One region of the Pseudomonas mosselii genome, then DNA from elsewhere that is predicted to be linked to it. Evidence: riboswitches for the same ligand, from Rfam matches in the RefSeq annotation. Region 1 holds a riboswitch; each other region holds the start of a gene.
What was found. Region 1 has a riboswitch for cobalamin ahead of K5H97_RS15705 (CbtB domain-containing protein). Riboswitches for the same ligand answer to the same signal wherever they lie in the genome.
Positions count from the first base shown of each region.

Region 1 (2,255 bases):
ATGCGAGTCGTGATGGGTACGGCGACCATCGATATGCACCTCGGACTCGGCGCCCACGCCCAGCAGCACTTCCAGCGGCAGGCGGCCGCTGCTGGCCTCGATCACCTTGACCGCCGGCGGCAGCTCCTCGGCCACCTCGGCACGGACCTTGGCCAGGCCCTCGGCGTCGATCAGGTCGGCCTTGTTCAGCACCACCAGGTCGGCACTGGCCAGCTGGTCGGCGAACAGCTCGTGCAGCGGCGACTCGTGGTCGAGGTTGGGGTCGAGCTTGCGTTGGGCATCGACCTGCTCCGGGTAGGCGGCAAAGGTGCCGGCGGCCACGGCCGGGCTGTCGACCACGGTGATCACCGCGTCGACGGTGCAGGCGTTGCGGATTTCCGGCCATTGAAAGGCCTGTACCAGCGGTTTGGGCAAGGCCAGGCCGCTGGTCTCGATAAGGATGTGGTCGAGGTCGCCGCGACGGGCCACCAGCTCGCGCATCACCGGGAAGAACTCTTCCTGCACGGTGCAGCACAGACAACCGTTGGCCAGCTCATAGACGCGGCCGTTGGCCTCTTCCTCGGTGCAGCCGATGCTGCACTGCTTGAGGATCTCGCCGTCGATGCCCAGCTCGCCGAATTCGTTGACGATCACCGCGATGCGGCGGCCCTGGGCGTTGTCGAGCATATGGCGCAGCAAGGTGGTCTTGCCCGAGCCGAGGAAGCCGGTAACGATGGTGACGGGAAGCTTGGCCAGTGTTTTCATGTCGCGATGCCCTTGGCAGCAATGGCGCGGGCATGCAGGACGACAGCCACGGCCCTGCCGGCCTGGCGCGTTCGCCACCGGATCACCCCGCCCGGTTGAAAGTCGAAAACGTCACGAGGCAGGTCTCCTGGCTCGCACCGCTGCGGCTCGCTGGCCGGTGGGCCGGCGCCTTCCCGCGCGCCTGCGCAGTGGCTGTGCCGAACCCTTCAGTGCTTACAGTTGCGGGGGCAGCCGCGGCTTGTACCGCGTTCCCGTCTTAGCTCGGGCCAACGCCCGAGAACCTCGCAGCGGCAAGGCTACGCAGTGCCTGCCTGGCGGTCAACCGCCATGGCGATTGACGCGGGCCCGGCCCCGTGATTTGCTAGCGCATTGCGTTCAGGTGCCCCCGACGGGGGTGAAACGGGAAACCGGTGCGTCGCGCCTCCATTGCTAAGGAGCCGACAAGGCCGGTGCTGCCCCCGCAACGGTAAGCGAGAGAAGCGTCCGAACCACTGTGCCAACAGTAAGGCATGGGAAGGTGACGCCCCACGGAGTCCTGCTCCACCTCGCCAGCCCGGAGACCGGCCTGACACGTGCTCACAGTACACCCCGCGGTGGGCGGGCGTCGTCGTATCACCTGGGCCAATCGTGCCCGGGGTCGTCGCGCATGTCCGTTGCCACAACAAAAGCAGCAGAGGAACGCGTCATGCCCATCACCAGCGCCAAACACAGTATCGCCACCCCCGTCAGCCTCAGCCAGCGACTGATCGTCGCGGTCGGCGCCAGCCTGCTGGGCCTGTGCCTGGTGTACTTCGCCGGTTTCTCGCACATCGAGGCAGTGCACAACGCTGCCCACGATACCCGCCACAGCGCCGCCTTCCCTTGCCACTGAGTAAACCCGCATGATTACGCGCATCGCCCGTACCGCGGGCTTCAGCGGCCTGCTCGCGGCCCTGCTGCTGACCCTGCTGCAAAGCTTCTGGGTCACCCCACTGATTCTCCAGGCGGAAACCTACGAGTCCGCCGCCCCGGTCGCCGAACACCATGAACACGGCGACGCCACCGCGCCCCACGAGCATGAGCACAGCGCCGAAGCCTGGTCGCCGGAAGACGGCTGGCAGCGCGTGCTGTCCACCACCGGTGGCAACCTGGTGGTCGCCGTCGGTTTCGCCCTGATCCTGGTCGCTCTCTACGGCCTGCGTGAACCGAACCGCGTGGCCACCGGCGCGCTGTGGGGCCTGGCCGGCTTTGCCGTGTTCTGCCTGGCGCCGACCCTGGGCCTGCCACCGGAACTGCCCGGCACCGCCGCCGCCGACCTCGGTCAGCGCCAGACCTGGTGGATCGGCACCGCAGCGGCCACCGCCGCCGGCCTGGCATTGCTGGTGTTCGCCCGCCACTGGCTGTTCAAGGCGCTGGGTGTCGCTCTGCTGGTAATCCCGCACCTGATCGGCGCGCCACAGCCGGCCGTGCATGAAAGCCTGGCGCCGCAAGCCCTCGAGACCCAGTTCAAGATCGCTTCCTGGCTGACCAAC
Region 1 is NZ_CP081966.1:3,392,359-3,394,613, forward strand. It holds gene cobW (cobalamin biosynthesis protein CobW) at 1-744, opposite strand, end outside; cobalamin riboswitch at 845-1,044, opposite strand; cobalamin riboswitch at 1,106-1,327, shown strand; gene K5H97_RS15705 (CbtB domain-containing protein) at 1,430-1,615, shown strand; gene K5H97_RS15710 (CbtA family protein) at 1,626-2,255, shown strand, end outside.

Region 2 (2,255 bases), 1.9 Mb from region 1:
TCAGGCTCGGCAAAACGGACCGGTGGCGGCAGCGCGGCATCGCAACTGGCGCCCAGGGCTTCGGCGGCGGCATCCAGGCGTGCATCCAGGTCGTTCAACTCGCTGGCCTGGACCAGGCCAAGGTGACGGCTGGGCAGCTCGATGCCGCGCTCGCGGGACAACCCGCCGTACCAGCGCAGGCCTTCGGTCAGGCTGCCTTCGAGCAGTTGCGCATGACGCAGGCTGCCGACCCGGTTGGCCAGCACCCCGGCGAACGGCAGGTCGGGCTGGTAGCGCGCCAGGCCTAGAGCCAAGGCACCAAAGGTCTGGGCCATGGCCGTGCCGTCGATCACCGCCAACACCGGCACGCCGAAGTGGCGCGCCAGGTCGGCGCTCGACGGCGTGCCGTCGAACAGGCCCATCACGCCCTCGATCAGGATCAGGTCGGCCTCGCCCGCCGCTTCCCACAACAGGCGGCGACTCTCCTCGGCGCCGATCATCCACAGGTCGAGCTGGTAGACCGGTGCACCGCTGGCGCGCTCGAGGATCATCGGGTCGAGAAAGTCAGGCCCGCACTTGAACACCCGCACCGTGCGCCCGAGGTTGCGGTGCAGGCGGGCCAGGGCGGCAGTGACCGTGGTCTTGCCCTGGCCCGAGGCCGGGGCCGCGATCAGCACGGCGGGACACTGGCGCGACTCACTCACAGTTCGACGCCCTTCTGCGCGCGGATACCGGCCTGGAAGGCGTGCTTGAGCATGCCCATCTCGGTGACGGTGTCAGCCAGTTCGATCATCTCCGGCTTGGCAGCGCGCCCCGTGACGATCACATGCTGCATCGGCGGACGCGCCTGGATATCCGATAGCACCTGGTCGAGGTCCAGGTAGCCGTGCTTGAGGGCGATGTTCAGCTCATCGAGCACGACGAACTGGATAGAGGGGTCCTGCAGCAACTGCCGCGACACCGCCCAGGCGGCCTCGGCAGCGGCGATGTCGCGCTGGCGGTCCTGGGTTTCCCAGGTAAAACCCTCGCCCATCACGTGATAACGCACCTGCTCGGGAAATCGGCGGAAAAACAGCTCCTCGCCGGTGCTGTTGCGGCCTTTGATGAACTGCACCACGCCGCACTGCATGCCATGGCCAAGGGCGCGGGCAAGCATGCCGAAGGCCGAGCTGCTCTTGCCCTTGCCGTTGCCGGTCAGCACCAGCAGCAGGCCGCATTCATTGGGGGAATTGGCGATGCGCTCGTCGATGATCGCCTTCTTGCGCTGCATGCGCGCCAGGTGACGTTCGTCGCGTTCGATGGATTCGCTCATCAGGGGTCTCCGCAGGCTGTCGCAGCGGCGGCGACAGGTAAAAGGCAGGCAGACGAGGAGCGCGCAGGAGGCATGGCAAGGGCCACATCGCACCGCGCATCACCCTCCGTGATGCCGTTTGGCAGTGACAGGCCGGTCTCCGGGCTCATGAGCGGGCGCAGGCCCTGGCTACGCGCCTTCCCGGACATGGACATCCAGTGGCCTTGCGTAGCCGTCGACTCATCTACCGTTGCGGGGGCAGCGCCGGACTCGCGCCTACTGGCGCCCACCGGCTTCCCAGTTTCACCCTGCCGAACCGCAGCTCGCGGGGCACCTGAAGCACGCCGCGAAGGTTAGAGGGTTGCACCGGGAGCGTCAATCGAGCGAGGGCCGATCTGGCCTGGATCAATGGCCGATTCACCAGCTTGTGCCACACTCAGAGCAGTGATATCACATAGCCATCACCCGGCCGACCCGGATCACAATGACAAGGAGAGCGCAGCATGCAAGGCCTGATGATCAACAACCCGCGCCTGGAGTTCCTGCGCCCGGCCCTCGAGCGCTGGGTCGACTGCATCGACCGCTTCAACCAGTTGCAGGGCGACAACGAGGCGCCCTACTGGCACGGCACAGCCAGCAACGTCGGCCTGCTCGCCGCTGCCGCCTGGCAGGGTGAGTTGGTGGCGCTGGAACGGCACATGAGCAAGAAACAGCGCGACGAGGGCGAGCGCGACGGGCGCTGCGACCTGTCGATCAGCAGCGCCGAGGAGTCGCTGTACCTGCACGCTGGCCAGCGCTGGCCGCGCATCGCTCGCCTCGACCTGACAGCGGCCCTGCAGGAAACCGCCGCCCTGGCCAAGCCGATCGCGTATGGCAGCCAACTCAAGGCCGGGGCACTGTTCGTCACACCGTGGAAGGCCGGCCAGCATGCCAGCCCCGAGGAACTGCAGGACCTGGTGGACGATCTGCAGAAGCACACGGCCTG
Region 2 is NZ_CP081966.1:1,520,750-1,523,004, reverse strand. It holds gene K5H97_RS06830 (cobyrinate a,c-diamide synthase) at 1-683, opposite strand, end outside; gene cobO (cob(I)yrinic acid a,c-diamide adenosyltransferase) at 680-1,291, opposite strand; cobalamin riboswitch at 1,405-1,623, opposite strand; gene K5H97_RS06820 (hypothetical protein) at 1,774-2,255, shown strand, end outside.
Region 2: it holds a riboswitch for cobalamin, as region 1 does, so the genes downstream of both, cobO (cob(I)yrinic acid a,c-diamide adenosyltransferase) here and K5H97_RS15705 (CbtB domain-containing protein) in region 1, are expected to answer to the same signal.

Region 3 (2,255 bases), 940 kb from region 1:
ACGCCCGCTGCTGCTGGCCCTCGGCGCGCTGATCGTCGCCGGCCACAACCTGCTCGATGGCCTGCACTTCGCGCCGCACTCGGCGCTGCATGTACCCTGGGCGATCCTGCACGAGCGCAGCTGGCTGGAGCTGCCCGACGGCTTGCGCCTGCGTACCTCCTACCCGGTGCTGCCATGGATCGGCGTGATCGCCCTGGGCTACGGACTCGGCCCCTGGTTCGGCCGCGGCAGCGATGCCGGCGAGCGCCAGCAGCGCTTGCTGCTGGGCGGCATGATGCTGCTGCTCGGCTTTGTCGTGTTGCGCCTGCTCAATGGCTACGGCGAGGCGCCGTGGGCCTTCTACGCCAACGTCGGGCAGACGTTGATGAGCTTCTTCAACATCACCAAATACCCGCCGTCGCTGCTGTTCCTGGCCTTGACCCTGGGCGTCGGCCTGTTGCTGCTGCGCGCTTTCGAGCGGGCCGGCGACGCCCGCTGGATCGGCCCGCTGGCAGTGTTCGGCGCCGCGCCGATGTTCTTCTACCTGCTGCACCTATATGTGCTCAAGCTGCTGTATGTGGCCTGCGTGGGGCTGTTCGGCCTGAACCAGGGCAGCCATTTCGGCTTCGACGGCATCGGCGCGGTGTGGCTGGTCGCGGTGCTGCTGGCGATCGCCCTGTACCTGCCGGTGCGCGGCTTCGCCCGGCTCAAGGCCCGGCGGCGCGACATCGCCTGGCTCAAGTACCTGTAAAAGCGTTTTCACCCGATGGCCCGATGGTCTACCATGCCGCCCGCCGGTTTCCACACGGAATCAAAAGGGAATCCCGGGCGCGCCGAGGGCGGGCCAAAGGGAACTGCCCCCGCAACTGTAGGTGCCGAGCCTGCGCCATCGATGCCACTGGGTCTGCCGACCCGGGAAGGCCGGCGCCGGCCAGGACGCACCAGTCAGGAGACCTGCCGGCACGCATTCACCAACCGGCGGGGTGTCCGGGATGGTCATCCGCCCCTGGCCGCGTGCTTGCCGCGCGACGCTTGGCGATGCCTGTCCGTGGGCCATTCCGTGCACCACCCGACAGGAGATCGCCCCACCATGCCGTACCGCCTCGCCACCCTGCTCGCCGGCCTGTCACTGGCGGGCCTGGCCCACGCCGACGCCACCCGCTACCCGTTGACCGTCGACAACTGCGGTTTGCCGCAGACCTTCGCCCAGGCCCCGCAGCGCGTGGTGACCATCGGCCAGGCCGGCACCGAGTTGCTCTATGCCCTGGGCCTGGGCGAGCGGCTGGCGGGCACCTCGCTGTGGTTCAACAACGTGCTGCCCGAGTTCAAGGCGCAGAACGACAAGGTCGAGCGCCTGGCCGACAACGAGCCGGGCTTCGAGGCGGTGGTCGGCAAGCGCCCGCAGCTGGTGACCGCGCAGTTCGAATGGATGGTCGGCGCCCAGGGCGCGGTCGGCACCCGCGAACAGTTCGCGGAGCTGGGCATCCCCACCTACCTGCTGCCCTCGGACTGCGAAGGCAAGGACAACCTGGTGGGCGCCGACGGTACCCGCCTGCAGCCGTTCAGGATCGACACCATCTACAGGAGCGTCAGTCAGCTGGCCGAGATCTTCGACGTGCAGGATCGCGGCGAACACCTCAATGCCGAGCTCAAGGGCCAGCTGGACCAGGCCCGGCAACGCCTGGCCGGCCAGGACCTGAGTCACACCAGCGCGCTGTTCTGGTTCTCCAGCGCCGACCTCAAGGTCGACCCTTACGTCGCTGGTCGCCAGGGCGTGGCCGACTTCATGCTGCAGACCCTCGGCGTACGCAATGTGGTGGAGTCCAGCGAAGAATGGCCGGCGGTGGGCTGGGAGACCCTGGCCAGGGCCAACCCCACCTGGCTGATCGTCGCGCGCATGGACCGCCGCCGCTACCCCGCCGACGACTACCGGAAAAAGCTCGAGTTCCTGCGCAGCGACCCGGTGACCCGCAACATGGACGCGGTCAGGCAGGGGCGGATCATCGTCCTCGACGCCGACGCCATGCAGGCCGGCATCCGCCTGTTCCGTGGCCTGGAAGTGCTGTCCAGCGCCTTCGCCAGCGGTAAAGCACCACAGCCATGAACCGCCTGCTGCCCATCAGCGCCTTCGCGCTGCTCGCCCTGTGCCTGGCCATGCTCGCCGGGATCGCCATCGGCGAGACGCGGATCAGCGCCGAGGTGGTCTGGCAGGTACTGGCCAACCAGCTGTGGCAGGCCGGCCATGCGCTCGACCCCATCGACGCCGGCATCGTCTG
Region 3 is NZ_CP081966.1:2,456,415-2,458,669, reverse strand. It holds gene K5H97_RS11385 (DUF1624 domain-containing protein) at 1-730, shown strand, start outside; cobalamin riboswitch at 758-955, shown strand; gene K5H97_RS11380 (ABC transporter substrate-binding protein) at 1,070-2,083, shown strand; gene K5H97_RS11375 (FecCD family ABC transporter permease) at 2,080-2,255, shown strand, end outside.
Region 3: it holds a riboswitch for cobalamin, as region 1 does, so the genes downstream of both, K5H97_RS11380 (ABC transporter substrate-binding protein) here and K5H97_RS15705 (CbtB domain-containing protein) in region 1, are expected to answer to the same signal.